Regions from separate parts of the Streptomyces sp. NPDC127108 genome, predicted to be linked through region 1. Evidence: riboswitches for the same ligand, from Rfam matches in the RefSeq annotation. Region 1 holds a riboswitch; each other region holds the start of a gene.
The links. Region 1 has a riboswitch for cobalamin ahead of ACFVHO_RS36995 (prenyltransferase/squalene oxidase repeat-containing protein). Riboswitches for the same ligand answer to the same signal wherever they lie in the genome.
Positions count from the first base shown of each region.

Region 2: it holds a riboswitch for cobalamin, as region 1 does, so the genes downstream of both, ACFVHO_RS11935 (ABC transporter substrate-binding protein) here and ACFVHO_RS36995 (prenyltransferase/squalene oxidase repeat-containing protein) in region 1, are expected to answer to the same signal.
Region 3: it holds a riboswitch for cobalamin, as region 1 does, so the genes downstream of both, metE (5-methyltetrahydropteroyltriglutamate--homocysteine S-methyltransferase) here and ACFVHO_RS36995 (prenyltransferase/squalene oxidase repeat-containing protein) in region 1, are expected to answer to the same signal.
Region 4: it holds a riboswitch for cobalamin, as region 1 does, so the genes downstream of both, ACFVHO_RS13680 (ABC transporter substrate-binding protein) here and ACFVHO_RS36995 (prenyltransferase/squalene oxidase repeat-containing protein) in region 1, are expected to answer to the same signal.

Region 1 covers NZ_JBHXTE010000064.1:41,031-46,494, forward strand. The annotation lists gene ACFVHO_RS36980 (aldehyde dehydrogenase) at 1-373, opposite strand, end outside; gene ACFVHO_RS36985 (MBL fold metallo-hydrolase) at 567-1,625, shown strand; gene ACFVHO_RS36990 (SDR family oxidoreductase) at 1,639-2,406, opposite strand; cobalamin riboswitch at 2,631-2,769, shown strand; gene ACFVHO_RS36995 (prenyltransferase/squalene oxidase repeat-containing protein) at 2,885-4,117, shown strand; gene ACFVHO_RS37000 (SCO2322 family protein) at 4,114-4,815, shown strand; gene ACFVHO_RS37005 (energy-coupling factor transporter transmembrane component T) at 4,808-5,464, shown strand, end outside.
Region 2 covers NZ_JBHXTE010000011.1:142,041-147,504, forward strand. The annotation lists gene ACFVHO_RS11920 (MmcQ/YjbR family DNA-binding protein) at 1-368, opposite strand, end outside; gene ACFVHO_RS11925 (ABC transporter ATP-binding protein) at 451-1,371, opposite strand; gene ACFVHO_RS11930 (FecCD family ABC transporter permease) at 1,368-2,423, opposite strand; gene ACFVHO_RS11935 (ABC transporter substrate-binding protein) at 2,420-3,463, opposite strand; cobalamin riboswitch at 3,521-3,708, opposite strand; gene ACFVHO_RS11940 (VOC family protein) at 3,706-4,212, opposite strand; gene ACFVHO_RS11945 (helix-turn-helix domain-containing protein) at 4,209-5,120, opposite strand; gene ACFVHO_RS11950 (haloacid dehalogenase-like hydrolase) at 5,296-5,464, shown strand, end outside.
Region 3 covers NZ_JBHXTE010000086.1:591-6,054, forward strand. The annotation lists gene metE (5-methyltetrahydropteroyltriglutamate--homocysteine S-methyltransferase) at 1-1,771, opposite strand, end outside; cobalamin riboswitch at 1,933-2,153, opposite strand; gene aceA (isocitrate lyase) at 2,262-3,548, opposite strand; gene ACFVHO_RS39830 (short-chain fatty acyl-CoA regulator family protein) at 3,907-5,325, shown strand; gene ACFVHO_RS39835 (short-chain fatty acyl-CoA regulator family protein) at 5,330-5,464, opposite strand, start outside.
Region 4 covers NZ_JBHXTE010000013.1:159,958-165,421, reverse strand. The annotation lists gene ACFVHO_RS13690 (ABC transporter ATP-binding protein) at 1-527, opposite strand, end outside; gene ACFVHO_RS13685 (FecCD family ABC transporter permease) at 524-1,522, opposite strand; gene ACFVHO_RS13680 (ABC transporter substrate-binding protein) at 1,810-2,781, opposite strand; cobalamin riboswitch at 2,825-2,968, opposite strand; gene ACFVHO_RS13675 (Mov34/MPN/PAD-1 family protein) at 2,954-3,376, opposite strand; gene ACFVHO_RS13670 (amino acid permease) at 3,485-4,990, opposite strand; gene ACFVHO_RS13665 (DUF2017 domain-containing protein) at 5,369-5,464, opposite strand, start outside.

The sequences.
Region 1 (5,464 bases):
CGCGCGCGGTGGTGATCGCCGCGTCCCACACCATCATCGCCGACAGCGCCTGCACCATCACCGACGCCGTGTACGGGGTGCCGTTCTCGGAGCTGATGACCCGCGCGATCTCGTCGTGCCGCGCCCCCACCCCGTCCTTGATCCGCTCCACGACCTCGATCCGCTCGGCGAGCGACATCCGCGGCCAGGGCCCCTCGTCGAACGCCTTCCGCGCCACCGCGACGGCCCGGTCGACATCCGCGGGCGCGGCGTGCGGCACCCGCGCGAACACCTCCCCGGTGTGCGGCGAGACCACCTCGATGACGTCCTTGCCGAGCGGGTCGACCAACTCCCCGCCGATGAACAGCTGTCCGTGTTCCACGAGCTCGGTCATGACTGACTGCCTCCTGCGGATGCTTGCGAATGCTGCGGCTGCTGCTACGGCTCGGACACCTTGTCGAACACTTTCTGACGCCGTTTCAGAACTGATACCAGTTCTAGTTATAGTGGGCAATGGCCGCGCGCCCGCCCCGAGTCGGGCTCGGCAGAGGCGGCGGGGCTAGGCACCCGGCGGCGAGGGGGAGCGAATGGCGCAGGCGAGCGAGGCGCACGTGATCGCACATGGCGGTGGCGTGTGGAGCATTCGGGTGCCCATCCCCGACAACCCTCTCGGGCACACCCTCGTGTATCTCATGGACACCGATCGCGGGCCCGTCCTGATCGACACCGGCTGGGACGATCCGGGATCGTGGGACACGCTCGTCGCGGGGATCGCCGCGTGCGGGGCCGACGTCGGGGACGTGCACGGGGTGCTGATCACGCACCACCACCCCGATCACCACGGGCTCTCCGCCAAGGTGCGGGAGGCGTCGGGGGCGTGGATCGCCATGCACGACGCCGACGCGGACGTCGTCCGGCGCACCCGCGAGCACGCGCCCGCCCGCTGGTACGGGTACATGGCGGACAAGCTCACCGCCGCCGGCGCCCCCGCCGAGCACGTGGCCCCGCTGCTCGCCGCCCGGGACGCGGGCCGCACCCCGAGGCTCCCCGGCCTCGCCCCCGCCCTGCCCGACCGGTCCATCACCCCCGGCGAGCTCGTCCCCCTCGCGGGGCGCGCGCTGCGGGCGATCTGGACCCCGGGGCACACCCCCGGCCACGTCTGTCTGCACCTGGAGGAGGCCCATCCGGCCGGACTGCACGGACACGGCCGCCTCTTCTCCGGCGACCACCTGCTGCCCGGCATCACCCCGCACATCGGCCTCTACGAGGACCCCGACGACTCCACGGTCACCGATCCTCTCGGCGACTACCTGGACTCCCTGGAGCGGGTCGAGCGGCTCGGCGTCGCCGAGGTGCTGCCCGCCCACCAGCACGCCTTCGCCGAAGCCCGGCCGCGCGTACAGGAGTTGATCCGGCACCACGAGGACCGCCTCAGCCACCTGCGCACCCTGCTCACCGAGCCCCGCACCCCCTGGCAGCTCGCCGAGCACATGGAGTGGAACCGGCCCTGGGCCGACATCCCCTACGGCTCACGGAACATCGCGGTGTCGGAGGCCGAGGCGCATCTGCGGCGCCTGGTGAAGCTGGGGCGTGCGGAGGCCGTGCCGGGGAGCGATCCGGTGACGTACGTGGCGTGCGGGGCGTAGCGGCACGCGGCCGTCACCAGCCCTCGTCCCCCCGCAGCACCGCGTCCGCGCCCCCGTCGATGAACACCACCTGGCCGGTGACGTGGGTGTTCTCCGGCGCGATCAGGTGGTCGACGAGCGGGGCGACCTGTTCGGGGTCGGCGTAGCCGTGCAGGGGCATCGGGACGCCCGCGTCGGCGGCGGCGCGGAGTTCGGGGTCCTCCAGCATGGCGCGGCTGAGCGGGGTGCGGATGATGCCGGGGGCGATGACGTTGAGGGGGATCCCGGCGCCCGCCCAGGCGTCGGTGACCGCGGCCCGGCGCACCCAGCGGACAAGGGCGCGCTTCGCGGAGGCGTACACGAGCCGGCCCTCGCCGCGGTCGACGGCGGCCCGCGCGGCGGACACGGCGGCCTCCTCCTCGTCCGCGAGGACGGCGGCGACGATCGCCGGGTCGGTCTCGTGGACGGCGGCGACCGACGACACGGCGAGCGCACGCGGGTCGCGGCCCGCGGCGAGCAGCGGCCGCAGGCCCGCGAGCGTGGCGATGGCGCCGAAGCCGTTGACCCGCACGGTGACGGGGTCGAACGCGGCGACCCCCGCGCACGCCACGACCGCGTCAAGCCGCCCGCCGCCCAGCTCGGCGGCGCCGTCGGCGAGCAGCGCCCGCCCGTCGGCGGTCGCCAGGTCGACCTGGATGTCGACGCCGTCGGTGTCCTTGATGTCGGCGCCGAGGACCCGGTGGCCCCGTCCTGTGAGGCGGCGCGCGACGGCCCGGCCGATGCCGGACGCGGCGCCGGTCACAAGGCAGACACGGGCACCGTCACGCCCGCAGGGACCAGAGGTTCGCGCTGTCGCAGTGCCCGCCATGCGTGCTCCCCCTCAACTCCCTCAACCCGAGGCCCAGGCCAACGTAACGCCGCCCCGGCTGCCCCTGCCAGACCGCGCCCGGGGGCACGCCCCTGGCCGGGGCGCGCGCCGGAGCGGGGACGGCGGGCGGCCGTGCCGGGCCCCGGGCGGCGGGCTACGGGCCGGTAGAGTGGGCGGGTCGTCTCATGCGCGTACGAGGGGAAGCCGGTGGAAGTCCGGCGCTGACCCGCAGCCGTGATGCCACGAGGATTCCGTCGTGGCAAGCCGGAATGCCTCGCCCGCCGCATGACCGGCTCGCGTCATCGGATCGTGCCGATGGCCGGCACCGTCGAGGTATACGGAGCCGGAGCCGCCCGGTGCCCCTCCGTGCCGTGCCGCCCGGCCCCCCGCAGGGAGAGGCACCCGCCGCATCATGAACGTTCGCCGCAGCGCAGCTGCCCTGGCCGTGGCCGTCGTCGCCCTCGGCACCGCCGCCGCCCCGGCCGCCTTCGCCGACGACGCCTCGCCGTCCCCCAAGGGGCCGCTGCCGTCCGGCCTGTACGGCAAGAAGGACCCGCAGTTCGACGGCGTGTTCCGGCAGTCGTACGCCCTGCTCGCGCAGAAGACGGTGGGCGTCACCCCGGCCGCGAAGGCCGTGGACTGGCTCACCGGCCAGCAGTGCGCGAGCGGCGGCTACGCGGCGTACCGCGCGGACACGAGCGAGCCCTGCACCTCCAAGACGCAGGTCGACTCGAACTCCACCGCCGCCGCGATCCAGGCGCTGCACGCCGTCGGCAACGAGTCGAACACGGTGAAGAAGAGCCTGGACTGGCTGAAGTCCGTGCAGAACCAGGACGGCGGCTGGGGCTACAACCCGGGCCTGCCCAGCGACGCCAACTCCACCGGCATCGTCGTCGGCGCCTTCGCCGCCGTCGGTGAGAAGCCCGCCTCCGTGAAGTCCCAGAAGGGCAAGTCGCCGCTCGACGCGCTGACGAAGCTCGCCATGGACTGCGGCAAGGACGGCGGCGCGTTCGGCCTCGCCGACGCCAAGTCCGGCAAGCTCGCCCCGAACGCCGACGCGACCGCGGCCGGTGTGCTCGGCGCCCTCGGCCAGGGCCTGGTGCCCGCGAAGGGCAAGGAGGCCGACTCCGCGCCGAAGTGCGCGAAGCCCGGCACGGCCGAGCAGGCCGCCGACAACGGCACCGGCTACCTCCTGAACACCCTCGCCAAGACCGGCCACCTCACCTCCGCCATGCCCGGCGCGAAGGACCAGCCGGACGTCGGCAACACCGCCGACGCGGTGGTCGCGCTCGCCGCGGCGGGCCAGCGGGAGCAGGCCGAGAAGTCCGGCGAGTGGCTGTCGGAGAACTCCGCCGCCTGGGCCAAGGACAGCGGCCCCGCCGCCTACGCCCAGCTGGTCTTCGCCGCCCTCGCCGCGGACATGGACGTGCGCGACTTCGGCGGCGCCGACCTCGTCAAGCAGCTCAACGCGCAGGGCCCGACGCCGAAGGCGGTCAGCGAGGTCACCGTGGGCGCCAAGGAGAAGGACGAGAAGGACGACGACGGCTCGGGCGTCAGCGTCTGGTGGATCGTCGGCGTCGGCCTGGTCGCGGGCGCGGGCATCGGCTTCCTGCTCAGCGGCCGCAAGAAGAAGAACCAGCTGTGAGCCGGCGCCACCCGGGGCGCGGCCGCCTCACGGTGGCCGCCCTGCTCACCGCGCTGCTCGTCCTGCCCGCCGCGCTCCTCGCCGGGGGCCCCGCCCACGCCGCCGACTACCGCTACTGGTCTTTCTGGCAGCGCGGCGAGGGCAGCAGCGACGGCGCGTGGGTGTACGCGACACAGGGGCCCTCCATCGCCCGGCCCGACGACGGCGACGTCGAGGGCTTCCGGTTCGCCGTGTCCGCCAACTCCGGCAGCGCCGAGAAGCCGCGCGGCGCCGCCGACTTCGACACGATCTGCGCGGACACGCCCGCGAAGGACGGCCAGAAGCGCCTCGCCCTCGTCATCGACTTCGGCACGCCGGACGACGCCCCGGGCGGCGAGCGGCCGCCGAAGAGGCGTACGGCGTGCGCGCGGGTCGACTCCGACGGGACCACCGCCGACGCGCTCGCCGCCGTCGCCGAGCCGCTGCGCTACAACAGCTCCGCGCTGCTGTGCGCCATCGCCGACTACCCGAAGCAGGGCTGCGGCGAACAGGTCTCCGGCAAGGAGTCCGGGGGCAAGGGCGACAAGGGCGAGTCGGCCCAGGGCGACGGGGGCGGCGGGGACGACGGCGGTCCCTCCGTCGGCCTGCTCGCCGGGGTCGCGGCGATCGCCGCGCTCGGTGCCGCCGCCGTCTGGCAGGCCCGCCGCCGCCGTGGCTGACACGGCCCCCGACCGGCCCGTCCCGCGGCGGCGCCTCGCGCCCCGGGCACACCGCTCCAACGCGCTGCACCCGGGCGCCTGGTGGCTGTGGGCGCTCGGCCTCGCCACGGCCGCTTCGCGTACCACCAATCCGCTCCTGATCGGGCTGCTCATCGGTGTCGCCGGGTACGTCGTCGCGGCCCGGCGCACGTCCGCGCCGTGGGCCCGCTCCTACGGCGCGTTCGTGAAGATCGCCCTCGTCGTCATCGGCATCCGGCTGGTCTTCGCGATCGTCCTCGGCTCGCCGATCCCCGGCACGCACCTCATCGTGACGCTGCCCGAGGTGCCGCTGCCGGACTGGGCGCAGGGCGTGCGCATCGGCGGCCGGGTCACCGCGGAGGGCATCGTCTTCGCGCTGTACGACGGGGTGCGCCTGGCGGGCCTGCTGATCTGCGTGGGCGCCGCCAACGCCCTCGCCAGCCCGGCCCGCCTCCTCAAGTCCCTTCCGGGGGCCCTCTACGAGGTCGGGGTGGCCGTCGTCGTCGCGATGACGTTCGCGCCGAACCTGATCGGCGACGTCCAGCGCCTGCGTGCCGCGCGCCGCCTGCGGGGCCGCCCGGACAAGGGCGTACGGGGACTGCTCCAGGTCGGCCTGCCCGTCCTGGAGGGC
Region 2 (5,464 bases), on a different contig from region 1:
GTGAGGAGTTCCGCCACCTCGGCCCAGTCGGTGGCCTCGTCCAGGCGCATGCCCACGACGTTCCTGCCCCAGGAGAGGCGGAAGAACGGGGCGCCCGCGTTGGTCAGGGCCTCGAACTCCTCGCCGGTCGAGCGGAACGTGAGCGTCGTGGTGAGGCCCTCGGTCGCGATGGCGCGCGCCGACGGGGAGTGGGAACGGGTCCAGTCGGTCAGGTAGACGTGCGCGAAGGTCGCGGTGCGGATACGCCAGCGGGTGCCGATCCAGGCCGGTTCCTCGTGTGCGTCGGGGAGGCTCAGGCACACGGTGCGCAGGTGGGTGAGGACGTCGAGGGGGACCTCGTCGTCGGCCGGGATCCTCTGGCGCGTCATGGGTGTCTCCCCCTGGCTGGCGGGTTTCCGGTGAGCTCGCAGCGGGCCTTCCGGTGAGCCTGCCGCGGCTTCTCGGGCGAGTTTAAGGATCCTGTTGCCGCGGGGGCGTGCGCAGGAAGCGGACCGACACGTGGTCCAGCGGGTCCGCCGGTGGCGTCACCCGCGCCCGCACCCCGTACACCTCCGCGATCAGCCCCTCGGTGACGACCTCCGCGGGTGTGCCGTGCGCGTACGCCCTGCCCTCCTTCAGGACCAGGATCTCGTCGCAGAACATGGCGGCCAGGTTGAGGTCGTGCAGCGCGATCACCGTCGTCACGGGCAGCGAGGCGATCAGGTTCAGGAGGTCCAACTGGTGCTGGATGTCCAGGTGGTTGGTGGGTTCGTCGAGGAGGAGCTCGCGGGGGGCCTGGGCCAGGGCGCGCGCGATGTGGGCGCGTTGGCGTTCGCCGCCGGAGAGGGTGTGCCAGGACTGGTCGGCCCGGTCGGTGAGGGAGGTGCGGTCGAGGGCGTCCCGGACGGCGGCCTCGTCGGCGGGCGTGCTCCCTGACCAGGGCCTGCGGTGCGGGATGCGGCCGAGGGCCACCACCTCCCGTACGGTCAGCTCCACCTGGGTGCTCGCGTGCTGGTCGACCACCGCGAGCCTGCGCGCCGTCTCCCTGCGGCCGAGCCGGGGCAGCGGCGTGCCGTCCAGCGTGACCACGCCCGCGGCGGGCGCGAGGACGCCCGCGAGGAGGCGCAGGAGCGTGGACTTGCCGGAGCCGTTCGGGCCGATGAGGCCGAGCGTGGTGCCGGGGCGGGGGGCGAGGGTGATGCCGTCGACGATGAGGCGGCCACCGGCCTCGTGGGAGACCCGGGCCGCCGCGAGGCCGGGGGGCGCGGGCTTCTCGTACGCCGACGGCTCTTCCGTCTGCTCGTACGCCGTCGGCTCCTGCGCCTTCTCGTACGCCGTCGGCTCCTGCGCCTTCTCGTACGTCATCGGCTCCCGCGCCTTCCCGTACGTCATCGGCTCTTCCTCGTCCGGTAGAGCACCGCCACGAACGCCGGTACGCCGATCAGCGACGTGACCACCCCCACCGGGACCTCCTGCGGGTCGAGGACCGTGCGGGCGAGGGTGTCCACCCAGATCAGGAACACCGCGCCCGCGAGCGCCGTCACCGGGAGCAGCCGCGGATGGCCCGCGCCCACCACCGCCCGGGCCGCGTGCGGCAGCGCCAGGCCCACGAACCCGATCGCCCCGGCGCTGCTGACCAGGGCCGCCGTCAGGAGCGCCGTGGTGCAGAGCAGCAGCACGCGCACCCGGCCCACGTGGACGCCGAGGGTGGCCGCGGCGTCCTGGCCGAAGGCGAACGCGTCCAGCGTGCGGGCGTGCAGCAGGCACACGACGAGCGCGACGGCGAGTACCGCGCCGCACGTCCAGACGTCCGTCCAGGCCGCGCCGCTCAGCGAGCCGAGCAGCCAGAACAGCACGCCGCGCGTGGTCTCGGCGTCGGCGGCCGTGAGGACGACGAAGGAGGTGAGCGCGGAGAAGAGCTGCATCGCGGCGACACCGGACAGGACCACCCGGTCCGTGGTGTCGCCGAGGGTGTGGCTGAGCAGCATGACCAGGGCGAAGGACAGGACGGCGCCGACGAAGGCGCCCGCCGGGACCGACAGCGCTCCCCCGCCGACACCGAGGACCACGACGGCCACGGCGCCCGTGGACGCGCCGGAGGAGACGCCGAGCACGAACGGGTCGGCGAGCGGGTTGCGAAGGAGTGACTGGAGCACCGCCCCGCACACGGCGAGGCCCGCGCCGCACACCGCGGCGAGGAGCGTGCGCGGCATTCGCAGGTTCCACACGATGCCGTCGCGGATCGGCGTCAGCTCGGCCTCGCCCCAGCCGAGGTGGGCCGCCACGGCCGACCACACGTCGGGCACGGAGATGTCGGCGGGGCCGATGGTGACGGCCACGGCGACGGAGAGGAACAGGACCGCGAGCCCGGCCAGGGTGAGGAGTCCGCCGCGCACCGCCGAGCGCAGACGGTGCGGGCCGGCGCCGCCCGCGGCGGCGCTCACTTCGTCAGGCCGAACTCGCGCAGCGCCGCCGCGACTTGTTCGATGCCGTCGACGGTGCGGATGCTCGGGTTCAGGGCCTGGCCGCTGAGCAGGACGTAGCGCTTCTTCTTCACGGCCGTGAGGTTCTTCGTGGCCGGGTTGGACTCCAGGAACTTGATCTTCTGGCGGGCGCTCTCGGCGGACTGGGACCTGCGGGTGAGGTCGCCGATGACGAGCACGTCGGGGTCGCGGTCGGCGATGGTCTCCCAGTTGATCTGGGGCCACTCCTCGCGGGTGTCGGCGAAGGCGTTCTTCACGCCGAGTTCGCGGGTGATGACGCCGGGGGCCCCGCAGCAGCCCGCGATGTACGGGGACTCGGAGTTGGCGAACCAGTACATGAGGGTGGTGTCGGAGGCGTCGACGGACTTCTTGGCGCGCGCGGCGCGGGACTTGAGGTCCGCGATCAGCTTCTCGCCGCGCTTCTCCACGTCGAAGACGCGCGCGAGGTCGCGGATCTCGCCGTACACGGTGTCCATGGTGAGGGTCTTGGTGCGGGTGCCGTCGTCGTCACCGGCGTTGTCCTTGCCCGCGCAGTCGGTCGGCGAGACGTAGACGGGCACGCCGAGTGCGGTGAACTTGGCGCGGTCGGCGACGCCGCCCTTGCCGACCGTGTAGAGGAACGACGCGCTGACGAAGTCCGGTTCCTTGTCGAGGACCTTCTCCAGCGACGGGTAGCGGTCCGCGAGCCGCGGGACCTTGGCGTTCTCCTTCGCCAGGCCCTTCAGGACGGGGTCCGTCCAGGTGCCGGTGCCCACCATGCGGTCGGCGAGGCCGAGGGAGAGGAGGATCTCGGTGGAGCCCTGGTCGAGGGAGACGGCCCGCTTCGGCGGGGCCTGCACCTTCGTCCGCTCGCCGCAGGCGGTGAGCGTGACGGGGTAGCCCGCCCGCGCCTTGTCCGACGTCTTCGCGGGCGAGCCGCCGCACGCGGTCAGCAGGACGAGGCCCGCGGACAGGAGGGCGGTGAGGGGTATACGGCGAACGCGTCGCGTGGTCGAAGGCACACGTCTTCCCGAGTCTCAGGGCTCATGCGCGGAGCCTGGTCTGCGAACTCCGCCGCCCGTGCGGACGGCGGTGCCAGCAGGTCTTCGGACTCGGGTTCGTCCGGGCGGGGCCGCCTTCCCGGGGGTCCGTGGACTCCCAGTGGCCGCTGGCCCCGCCCGTCCCCCTCACCGCTGCGCGTCAGCTCCGGATTCCCACCGGATTCCCCGACCCAGGTGTGGGTACGACTGGCGTCCGCAAGCTATCACTCCGGTGTGGCATCGCCCCTGGTCGGGGCGGGCTCACCGCGGTAGGTGCCGAAGGACCACTTGTTGCCCTCGGGGTCGGCGATCGCGAACTCGCGGCTGCCGTACGGCTGGTCCTCGATCTCGCGGATCACCTTCGCACCGGCGGCGGTGAGACGGCGGTAGAGGTCGTCGACGTGGTCGGTGACGACGTACGCGCCGAACGTGCCCGGCCGCAGGCACCACTCGGCGGCCTTCGGGTCGTAGCTGCCGAGCATGACGCCGCCGCCCTCGGGCCAGTCGAGCTGGGCGTGGGCGACGCGGTCGCCGTCCTCGTACACGGCGGTGCGCAGGAAGCCGACGGTGCCGACGAGGAAGTCGATCAGGGCGGGGGCGTCGTCGGCCTGGAAGGTCGCCCAGACGTCGGGCGCGCGACGGTTCGCCGCGGTCGGGTCGGCCGGGTCGGCCTGGTCGCCCTGGCCGATTTGCGTGATCTGCACGTTCTGCGGGGATTCATTGGTGTTCATGCGTCCCAGTCTTCGCCGCCCGCGTGCCCTCCGGCTTGGATATTCCGGCACTCCTCGGCCAGCCAGGCGGTGGGGCTCAGGCCCGTGTACTGCTGGAAGTCCCGTACGAGGTGGGAGTGGTCGTAGTACCCGCGGTCGGCGGCGATCCGGGCGAGGTCGGGGCGCGTGCCCGCGGCGACCGCGCGGACGACGGCGGCCTTCGCGTGCTGGAAGCGGATGAGGCGGGCGGCCTGCTTGGGGGTGACGCCGGTCTCGGCACGGAACAGCGCGGACAACCGGCGTTCGCTGAGGGCGACGTGCGCGGACAGGCCGCGCAGGGTACCGGCGCCGCGGTGCCGGGCGAGCCAGGCCCAGGCCTCGCCGACCTCGGGCCGGACGCCCCCGGCACGCTCGGCGTCGGCCGCGCGGCGCGCCAAGTAGGCGTTGAGGAAGGCGAACCGGTCGCCCCAGTCGTCCTGCTCGCAGAGGCGTTCCCGTACGTCGGCGGCGACCCGGCCGAGGACGTCGGTGCCGTCGGTGACGAGCTGCCCGGCGAGCTCGGAGGCGGGCAGGCCGAGGAGCGCGCGGGCCGCGAGCGGGTGCACGGCGAGCTGGATGCCGGCCTCGTGCTCGGGCTGGACGACGTACGCGGGACTCTGGTGCAGGCCGCCGACGACGATGTCCGTGCGGACGGCGTCGGGCCCGGTCGCCTGGCCGGGGGTGCGGCCGGTGGTGACGGGGCCGTCGAGGGAGAAGATCAGCGTGAGGTACGGGGACGGCAGGCCGCGGTGCAGGGCGGGGCGCTGGCCCTGGGTGCGGTAGCCCACGGCGGACACGACCAGGCCGCCGGGCGGGGGCGCGGCGCGGACGAACTCGCGGGACGCGGCGGCGCCGTCCGGGGCGGTGGTGTCCGTGGCCGTGGAACCCATGAGCCCATTGTGCGCGGGCGCGGCCGGGCCTGTCGTCCGGTGCGGCTACCCGCGTCCGCGCGTCCCATGCCCGGCACGCACGGTGACCTCGATCATGGGAATCCGGTACGGCGTCCTCGTACCATGACGCGCCGCTCCGGACGGGTCGGCTCAGCGCTTCCAGGGAACGGGAACCATGGCAATTCGAGCAAAGGGCAGGCTGGCCGTCGCCGGGGCGGCGGGAGCGCTCGCGGCGGCGGTGTTCGCGGGCGGCGCGCTGTGGCCGTCGGCCGACGCGGAGGCGGCGAGCAAGCGGTCCGGGCCCGCGAAGAACGCCGCCGCCCGCGCCGCCACGGCCGAGCTCA
Region 3 (5,464 bases), on a different contig from region 1:
GGCGGGCGGTGTCGCCGAGCGGCTGGTCGTCGCGGACGAAGGACCAGGCGAGCATGGTGACGGGCCCGGTGAGCATGCCCTTGACCGGGCGCTCCGTCAGGGAGTTGGCGTACGACGTCCAGCGCACCGTCATCGGCTCGGGGCGGGAGATGTCACCGGCGAGGACCGGCGGGCGGACGTAGCGGGTGCCGTAGGACTGGACCCATCCGTGCTGGGTGGCCAGATAGCCGGTGAGCTGCTCGGCGAAGTACTGCACCATGTCGTTGCGTTCGGGCTCGCCGTGCACCAGGACGTCGATGCCGGTCTTCTCCTGGAAGGAGATGACCTCGCGGATCTCGTTCTCGATGCGCTGTTCGTACCCGGCGGTGTCGATGCGCCCCGCGCGCAGGTCGGCGCGGGCCGTGCGCAGCTCCGTGGTCTGCGGGAACGAGCCGATGGTGGTCGTGGGAAGCAGCGGCAGGCCGAGGTGGGCGCGCTGGGCGTCGGCCCGCGCGGTGTACGGCTGCGAGCGGCGGCCGTCGGCGTCGGTGACGGCCGCGGCCCTGGCCCGGACGGCCGGGTCGTGGGTGATCGCGGAACCGGCGCGGGAGGCCAGGTCGGCCCGGTTGGCGGCGAGTTCGGCGGCGATGGTGTCGGTGCCCTGCGCGAGGCCCTTGGCCAGGGTGACGATCTCGCCGGTCTTCTGCTGGGCGAACGCGAGCCAGCGCAGGATCTGCGGGTCGATGTCCCGCTCGGCCGCCGCGTCGATCGGGACGTGCAGGAGCGAGCAGGAGGCGGCGACGTCGACCCGGTCGGCGAGGCCCAGGAGCGTCCCCAGGGTGGCCAGGGACTTCTCCAGGTCGTTGATCCAGATGTTGCGGCCGTTGACGACACCGGCGACGAGGCGCTTGCCGGGCAGTCCGCCCACCGCGGCGAGCGCGTCGAGGTTGGCGGCGGCCGCGTCGGTGAAGTCCAGGGCGAGGCCGTCGATCGGGGCCTTCGCCAGGACCGGCAGGGCGTCGCCGAGCCGGTCGAAGTAGGAGGCGACGAGCAGCTTCGGCCGGTCGGTGAGGGCGCCGAGGTCGCGGTAGGCGCGCTCGGCGGCGTTGAGGTCGGCCGGGGTGCGGTCCTGGACCAGGGCGGGCTCGTCGAGCTGCACCCACTCGGCGCCGGCCGCGCGCAGGTCCGCGAGGACCTCGGCGTACACGGGAAGGAGCCGGTCGAGGAGCGTCAGCGGCTCGAAGTCCGCGGCCACGCCGGGCGCGGGCTTGGCGAGCAGCAGATATGTGACGGGGCCGACGAGGACCGGGCGGGCGGCGAGGCCGAGCGCGAGGGCCTCCTTGAGCTCGGCGACCTGCTGGGTGGAGTCGGCGCTGAAGACGGTGTCGGGGCCGAGCTCCGGCACCAGGTAGTGGTAGTTGGTGTCGAACCACTTGGTCATCTCGAGCGGCGCGACGTCCTGGGTGCCGCGGGCCATGGCGAAGTAGCCGTCGAGGGGGTCGGCGGCGACGGCGGAGCGGTGCCGCCGGGGGACGGCGCCGACCATGACACTGGTGTCCAGGACGTGGTCGTAGTACGAGAAGTCACCGGTCGGCACCTCGTGGACACCGGCCGCCGCCAGGCGCTGCCAGGTGGAGCGGCGCAGCTCCTTCGCGGTCTCCCGGAGGGCGTCGGCGGTGACGCGGCCCTTCCAGTACCCCTCGATCGCCTTCTTGAGTTCACGGCCTGCGCCCTGACGGGGGTAGCCGTACACGGTGGCCCGTGCTGCCGCGGCTGCGGACTTCGCTGTCACGGAAATCTCCTTCGCGAGATGACTCCTGAGAATCCCGGGACGGGACACGGACGCGAAGGGATGACGAACGAGACGGACACCACGCACGCCACTGGCAGGGTGTTCCGTCTGGTATGTACGCCGACCCGCCCACGAGGTCACCGGGATGTCCGCACGCGATCGGTCGCGTACGGGCAACGGGCAGGTCTTCGGACTCGCGGGCACGTCTGCCGGGGCAGACACCTACTGGCCGTCGCTTCCCAGGCCCCGTTCATCGGACCCAGTGCGTGTGACGGCGGTCGTTCCCGCTCACCGCTGCGGGGCAGTCCCGGATTCCCACCGGGTTCCCTCTTACGACGCGCCTGCCTGGCGGACAGGGCGAACCAGCTGCACGCGTCAGGTTAGAGGGTGGACGCGCTCCTGGGCAGCGGTGTTCACATTCCGGAACGTGAGATGAGACACGGGCGGGGGCCGTTTGGGCGTGCGCCCGAACGGCCCGGCCCGGCGGACCCTAGTGGAACTGCTCCTCCTCGGTGGAGCCGGCCAGGGCGGTGGTGGAGGAGGCCGGGTTGACCGCGGTGGACACGAGGTCGAAGTAGCCGGTGCCGACCTCGCGCTGGTGCTTGACGGCGGTGAAGCCGTGCTCCTGGGCGGCGAACTCCTTCTCCTGGAGGTCCACGTACGCGGTCATGCCGTGGTCGGCGTAGCCGCGGGCGAGGTCGAACATGCCGTGGTTGAGGGAGTGGAATCCGGCCAGGGTGATGAACTGGAACTTGTAGCCCATGGCGCCCAGTTCGCGCTGGAACTTGGCGATCTGGTCGTCGTCGAGCGCGGCCTTCCAGTTGAAGGACGGCGAGCAGTTGTAGGCCAGCATCTGGTCGGGGTGCTCGGCGTGGATCGCCTCGGCGAACTCGCGGGCCTGGGCGAGGTCGGGGGTGCCGGTCTCGACCCAGATGAGGTCGGCGTACGGGGCGTAGGCGAGTCCGCGCGCGATGACGGGGGCCATGCCGGCCCGGACGCGGTAGAAGCCCTCGGCGGTCCGCTCGCCGGTCACGAACTCGGCGTCGCGCTCGTCGACGTCGCTGGTGAGGAGGTTGGCGGCGAGCGCGTCGGTGCGGGCGACGATCAGGGTCGGCACATCGGCGATGTCGGCCGCCAGGCGGGCCGCGTTGAGGGTGCGGACGTGCTGGGCGGTGGGGACGAGGACCTTGCCGCCGAGGTGGCCGCACTTCTTCTCCGAGGCGAGCTGGTCCTCGTAGTGGATGCCGGCCGCGCCCGCCGCGATCATCGCCTTGGTCAGCTCGAAGGCGTTCAGCGGGCCGCCGAACCCGGCCTCCGCGTCGGCCACGATCGGGGCCAGCCAGTCCACGGCGGAGTCGCCCTCGCTGGTGGCGATCTGGTCGGCGCGCAGCAGCGCGTTGTTGATCCGACGGACCACCTGCGGAACGGAGTTGGCCGGATAGAGCGACTGGTCGGGGTAGGTGTGCCCGGCCTGGTTGGCGTCGGCGGCCACCTGCCAGCCGGACAGGTAGATCGCCTGCAGCCCCGCCTTGACCTGCTGCACCGCCTGCCCGCCGGTCAGCGCGCCGAGGGCGTGCACGTAGTCGAGGTCGTGCAGTTGGCGCCAGAGCCGCTCGGCGCCGCGCCGGGCCAGGGTGTGCTCCTCGCGGACGCTGCCGGAGAGCCGCACGACGTCCGCGGCGCTGTAGGTGCGCTCGATCCCCTGCCACCGCGGGTCGGTCGCCCACCGCCGCGCGAGCTCCTCGGCCGTCGCCGTCGTCGTCCCTGCCTGTGCCATGACCGTCTCCCGGAGATTCGTGAACTGTGCGAACATCTGGCACTGAGTGCCTGACCTATCTGAGGTGCGGCCCGCCGGATCCGTAGGTGGACAGGTGAGCAATGCTGCCGAGTCGGGCGGAGTGGGCCGGGATCTCCGACGTCAGGGCATGAGTTGGTGCCCCGGTTCCGCTTCGCCCGACGGAGTCCGGCGAGCCGCAGTTCGACTGTGGCATCGGCACTCAGTGCCAGCAACCGAGGAGGGGTGCCAACTTCTGCGAATCTTCTCCGGCGGTTCTGCCAACTCTGTTAAGGCCCGTGGGGAGGGTTCGCGTGACTACGATCGCGGGCATGACCGACGGGCCGGACGGGAGCCACGAGTGAGCAAGACGTACGCCGGAGCGCGACTGCGAAGGCTGCGCGAGGAACGCCGTATGAGCCAGGCCGACCTGGCCAGGACCCTCGCCATCTCGCCGAGCTATCTGAACCAGATGGAGCACGACTCCCGCCCGCTCACCGTGCCGGTCCTGCTGCGCCTGACCGAGGCGTTCGGCGTCGACCCGGGCTTCTTCTCCGAACGCGACACGAGCAGGCTGGTCGCCGACCTGCGGGACGCCCTCACCGGCGAGGTCTCCACCGGCCAGGTGTCGGCGTCCGACCTCTCGGACCTCGCCTCCCGCATGCCCGCCGTGGCCACGCTCCTGGTGGACCTCGGCCGCCGCAACCAGCGCCTCACCGAGCAGCTCGCCGAAGCGGCGGAGGGCCGGGGGCCGGGACCGGTGGCGCAGCCGCGCTCCGCCCACGAGGAGATCCGCGAGTTCTTCTACCGGCGCCAGAACTACCTGCACGACGTCGACCTCGCCGCCGAGCAGTTCGCGGAGGAGATAGGCATCCGCCCCGGCGAGGTCGTCCGTGCCCTGTCCGCACGGCTCGGCGAACGCCACGGCGTGCGCCTCGCCGCGGACTCCGACGAGCTCCTGCACCACTACGACCCGGCAGCCCGCGTCCTGCACCTCTCCGGCCGCCTCCGCCCCGGCCAGCAGGCGTTCCGCATGGCCACCCAGCTCGCGCTCCTGGAACACACGGACCAGGTCTCCGCCCTCGCCTCGGAGGACTTCGCGCCGGACTCCGCGGCCTGGCCGCTGGCCCGCATCGGCATCGCCAACTACTTCGCCGCCGCGCTGATCCTGCCCTACCGCCGCTTCCACGCCGCCGCGGAGGAGTTCCGCTACGACATCGAGCGGCTCTGCGACCACTTCGGGCTCGGCTACGAGACGATCTGCCACCGCCTCAGCACCCTGCAGCGGCCCCGGCTGCGCGGCGTGCCCTTCTCCTTCGTCCGGGTCGACCGGGCGGGCAACATGTCCAAACGCCAGTCCGCCACCGCGTTCCACTTCTCCCGCGCGGGCGGCACCTGCCCGCTGTGGAACGTGTACGAGGCGTTCGCCGCGCCCGGCCGCATCCACGTCCAGGTCGCCGCCATGCCGGACGGGCAGCGCTACCTGTGGACCGCCCGCGCGCTCACCCGGCACCGCGGCGGCTGGGGCGAACCCGGCAAGACCTTCGCCATCGGCCTCGGCTGCGAGATCCGCCATGCCTCCCGCCTCGTCTACTCCGACGGCCTCGACCTCGACAACACCTCGGCCGCCGTCCCCATCGGCATGGGCTGCCGCCTCTGCGAACGCACCGACTGCCCCCAACGGGCCGTCCCCCCGCTGGACCGGAGCCTGGCGATCGACGAGAACAGCAGCACCTTCGTGCCCTACCCGGTGGTCAGGGCGCGCCAGGGCCTCGACTGACGGGTCAGGCGCCGCCCGACGACTCCACCGGATACGGCACGTACGTCCGCCGGTCGGGATCGACCGCCAGGCGCCCGCCGGCCGGGGGGCGGGCCCGCTGCGCGCAGTCGCGGCGTTCGCAGAGGCGGCAGCCCAGGCC
Region 4 (5,464 bases), on a different contig from region 1:
AGCTGGTAGCGGATGTCCAGGTGGTTCGTCGGTTCGTCTAGGACGAGGACGGCCGGTTCCTGCACCAACGCCCGTGCGGTCAGGACGCGTTGGCGCTCGCCGCCGGACAGCCGCGCGAAACCGCGCCCGGCCAGGGCCGCGGCGCCGACCCGCTCCAGGGCGTCGCGGACCAGTTCCTCGTCGGCGGCCGTGTCGCCCTCCCAGAAGCGTTTGTGCGGGGAGCGGCCCATGGCGACGATCTGGCGGACGGTGAGTTCGAAGCCCGTCTGGCCGTCCTGCGGGACCGTGGCGATGCGGCGGGCGCGGGCCTTGACGCCGGCGTCCGCCAGGTCGTCGCCGTCGAGCAGGACCCGGCCGCCGGTGGGCGTGAGCGCCCCGTACACACAGCGCAGGAGCGTCGTCTTGCCGCTGCCGTTGGGGCCGACCAGGCCCACCGTCTCACCTGCGGAGACGGAGAGTGAGACGGCGTCGACGAGGCGGCGGCCGGACGGGGTGTCGTAGGTGAGGTTCTCGGTACGGAGCTTCATGCCTCCGCCCCCTCCCGCGTCCGGCCGCGCCGCAGCAGCCACAGGAAGAACGGGCCGCCGGTGAGCGCCGTGAGCACCCCCACGGGGATGTCCTGCGGCGCCGCGACCGTGCGGGCCGCGAGGTCCGCCACCACCAGGAACACCGCCCCCATCAGTGCCGCCACCGGAAGCAGCGCCCGGTGCGCGGCGCCCACCAGCATCCGGGCCGCGTGCGGCACCATCAGGCCGACGAAGCCGATGGCCCCGCTGTGCGCGACGAGGGCGCCGGTCACGAGCGAGGCGAGGACGAACACGGCCGCGCGGAACCGGCCCGTGTCCAGGCCGAGGACGGTGGCGCCCTCCTCCCCGACCAGGAGCAGGTCGAGCGGGCGGGCGAGGGCGATCAGCAGGGCCGTGCCGACCGCCAGGACCGTCAACGGCAAGGCGAGCATGTCCCAGCGGGCGCTGCCGAGGCCGCCCAGGGTCCAGTACAGGACTTCCTTGAGGTGGTCGGCGCGGGCCGAGACGACCAGGATCAGGCTGGTCAGGGCCGCCAGGACGTATGAGACGGCCACGCCCGCGAGGATCAGGCGGCTCGTCGTGAAGCCGCCGCCCGGCTCCCTGGCCAGGGCGTACACCACCAGCAGCGCAAGGAACGCGCCCACGAAGGACGCCGCCGGGATCGTCACCGTCGTCGCCATGCCCGCGCCCAGGCCGAGCACGATCACCGCGACCGCGGCCGCGGAGGCGCCCGAGGAGACGCCGAGCAGGAACGGGTCCGCGAGGGGGTTGCGGACCAGGGCCTGGAGGGTGGTGCCGACCACCGCGAGGCCCGCGCCCACGGCCGCGCCGAGGATGACCCGTGGGAGGCGGACGTCCAGGACGATCGTGCGGTACGGGGAGGGGTCGGCGTTGCCCGTCAGGATCTGGACCACGTCGGCCGTGGGGATTCTGACCGAGCCCCACGCCAGTGCGGCGAGGCTCGCGGCCGCGAGGGCGAGGACGAGGGCGGTGATGACCAGGCTGTAGGGGAGGGTGCGGGTGGGGTGCCCTGCCGGGGGCTCCCCTGTCCCGCCCCTTCCCGAAACCGGGGGCGCTGCCCCCGGGCCCCCGGGGGTGGGGGGTCCCTTCGGGTCGGACGGGCCGCCCCCGATCGGCGCTCCGCGCCTCGTCCTCAAACGCCGGACGGGCTCAAATATGCCGCCCCCAGGCCTCGCCCCCGAGCGCCGGACAGGCCGAAATTTGCCGCCCCCAGGCCTCGCGCCCGAGCGCCAGACGGGCTGAAAGTTGCCGCTCCCAGGCCTCACCGCATCTGCTCCGCCAGCTTCTTCACCGCCCCCGGTGCCCGCACCCCCAGCACCACGTCCGACAGCGGCAGCACCGCGAACCTCTTGTTCTTGATGGCGGGGACGTCCTTGAGGGCCGGGTCGTCCAGGAGGCGCTTCTTCTTCTGGGCGACGGTGGAGGCGCCGTAGTCGTAGATGACGATGACCTCGGGGCGGCGGTCGACGACCGTCTCCCAGGAGGCGTCGCCGAAGGACTTGTCCAGGTCGGACATCACGTTGCGGCCGCCCGCGCGCTCGATGATGTCGTTGCCGATGCCCCGGCCGCCCGCGGTGAACGCCGTCTTGTCGCCGCTGTCGTAGACGAAGACGGAGGGCTTCTTGCCGCCCTTGGCGGACTGCTTCGCGGTGGCGGCCAGTTCGGCCTTCGCGTCGCGCACCCACTTCGCCGCCCGGTCCCCGACCCCGAACGTCGCGCCCGCCTCGCGCACCTCGCGGTACACGTCGTCCATGGTGACGGGCTTCTTGGCGCAGCCCTCGATGTTGAGGCGGGTCTTGATGCCGGACTTGGCGAGGGCGTCGCGGGAGCGGCCGTCGCCCGCCGCGAAGGCGCTCGCGTAACCGCCGTACACGAAGTCGGGGTTGGCGGCGAGCAGCTTCTCGTACGAGGGGTACTCCTTGGCGATGACCGGGCGGGAGTCGTACGCCTTCTCGTACTCGGGGAGCACCTTGTCGTCGAGGTAGGCGGTCCCCGCTATGCGGTCCTCCAGGCCCAGTTCGAGGAGGATCTCCGTCACGTGCTGGTTCATGGTGACCGCACGCTTCGGGGGTGCGTCGTATGTCGTCTTCGTCCCGCAGTTGGTGACGGTGTACGGGAATCCGGCGGCCTTGGCGTCGGAGTTTCCGGAGTCGTCGTCGGACGACGAGGACGACGAGCACGCGGTGAGCGGCAGCAGGATCGCCGCCGCGGCGAGCAGGGCGCGGGTACGCATGGGGTGCGGGCCTCCTCCAGGGGATTTCCGCGTCCCCTGAGTGCATGTGGAGGAGGCGGCAGGTCAGTTCCTGACTCCCGGGCGCGGGCGCGGCCGGTCACAGTGGCGGGACCGCGCCGGATTTCCACCGGCTTCCTGGGTCCTGCCGCCTCTAGGGTCGTAAAGCTCCCGCTCAGTATGCCTGGACGACCCTGACCTCCTCCTCGGTGACCTCGCCCTCGACGATCCGGAACGAGCGGAACTGGAAGGGTCCGGCGTCGTCGGTGTCGGCGGTGGAGACGAGGACGTAGTGGGCGCCCGGCTCGTTGGCGTAGCTGATGTCGGTGCGGGAGGGGTAGGCCTCCGTGGCCGTGTGCGAGTGGTAGATGACCACGGGCTCCTCGTCGCGGTCGTCCAGGTCGCGGTAGAGCCTCAGCAGGTCGGCGGAGTCGAACTCGTAGAACGTGGGCGAGCGGGCCGCGTTCAGCATCGGGACGAAGCGCTCGGGACGGTCGGTGCCCGCAGGCCCCGCGACGACGCCGCACGCCTCGTCGGGGTGGTCCTTGCGCGCGTGCGCGACGATCTGGTCGTGGAGGGCCTGGGTGATGGTCAGCATGTCGGCCAGGATAAGCAGCGGGGCGGCCCCGTACCGAAGTGTGGTACGGGGCCGCCCGCATGCTGGACGTGAGGCGTCCGGGGTCAGTCCTTGGCGACCCCGGACGGGTCAGTCCTTGGTGACCGGTGCGGCGTCCTCGGCGGCCGGGCCGCCGTGCACGCGCTTCTTGAAGGCCGCGGCCTCCGGGTCGCGGCTCTTCAGGACCAGGTAGGACACGCACAGGATCGCGGCCCAGATCGGCGCGCAGTACAGCGAGATCCGCGCGTCCTTGTCGATGCCCATCATCACGATGACCATGCCGATGAAGGCGAGGGCGAACCAGCTGGTGTACGGGGCGCCGGGGGCGCGGAAGGTGGACTGCGGCACGATGCCGCGGTCGGCCTTGCGGCGGTAGTTGATCTGCGAGACCAGGATCATGATCCAGGCCCACATGCCGGAGATGGTGGCGAAGGAGACGACGTAGTTGAACGCCTCGCCCGGCCACTGGTAGTTGATCCACACGCCGACGAGCATCAGCGCGGCGGAGAAGGTGGTGCCGACCAGCGGCAGGCCGTTCTTGGTGAGCTTGGTGAAGAACTTCGGGCCCTGGCCGTTGAGCGCGAGGTCGCGCAGCATACGGCCGGTGGAGTACATGCCCGAGTTGCAGGAGGAGAGCGCGGCGGTGAGGACCACGAAGTTCACGATCGCGGCGCCGACGCCGAGGCCCATCTTCTCGAAGGCGGCGACGAACGGGGAGACGCCCGGCTGGAACGACGTCCACGGCACGACCGAGAGGATCATGATCAGGGCGCCGACGTAGAAGACGGCGATGCGCCACGGCACGGTGTTGATCGCCTTGGGCAGGGTCTTCTTCGGGTCCTTGGACTCGCCCGCGGTGACGCCGACCAGCTCGACGGCGAGGAAGGCGAACATCACGATCTGCAGCGTCATCAGCGTGTTGCCGATGCCGTTGGGGAAGAAGCCGCCGTTGTCCCACAGGTGCGAGACGGACGCGGTGTCACCGGCGTCGGAGAAGCCGATGGTGAGGATGCCGGCACAGATCAGGATCATGCCGATGATCGCGGTGACCTTGACCATCGAGAACCAGAACTCCAGCTCGCCGAAGAGCTTCACGGAGATCAGGTTGGCGCCGTACAGGATGACCGTGAAGATCAGCGCGTACGCCCATTGTGGAATGGAGTCATGTGTCCAGTACTGCATGTACTGGGCGGCCGCGGTGACTTCGGTGATGCCGGTGACGACCCAGAAGAGCCAGTACGTCCAGCCGGTCACGAACCCGAAGAACGGGCCGACGAACTCACGGGCGTACTCCGAGAACGAGCCCGACACGGGCCGGTACATCAGGAGCTCGCCGAGCGCGCGCATGATGAAGAAGATCACGAGGCCCGCGATGGCGTACGCGAGGATGAGGCTGGGACCGGCCTTGTGAATGGCCTTGCCCGCGCCGAGGAACAGGCCGGTGCCGATGGCACCGCCGATCGCGATCATCTGGATCTGCCGGGCGCCTAGCCCGCGCTGATAACCCTCGCTGTCGCCGGACGCGCCCTCCGTGGCCGCCGCGGAACCATTGCCGCCGTGCCCGTCGTGGTGTTCTTCGACCTGCACTGAGGTCATGGTGACGCCTTTCTCCATGCTGATCCGCGCCGCGAACTGCGGTTTCGCCGCGGACCAGGTCCTGATCCCCCCGGATGGTGATGGAGTGCCGCCGACGGTCTGCCGGCCTCTAGCGCCCCCGGTGACATGGGTGGCGTCACCGAGCGGTCGTGAAGATTTATCACGACCGTCACAGTGATCGAATGAGCCATATGTGGCATACGGCACAGGAAGAAGCGGACAAAGAAACCTCGACGCCCCAAAGAGGGCGCCGAGGTGACAGGATCGTTATCCGGATTTGAGCGTCCGTTGAGCGAACGTCTGTGATCTTCAAACCGACGTCACGCGAACGTCGGAAAACCGTCACGACATCGGCGGCGGGCCGTCACGGCACCGGCGTCACGGCATCAAGGTCTCGACGAGCGTCTCCTGGAGCCCGCCCAGCCACAGATAGGCCATCACCATCGGCTTGCGCGGGTCGGAGTCCGGCAGCCG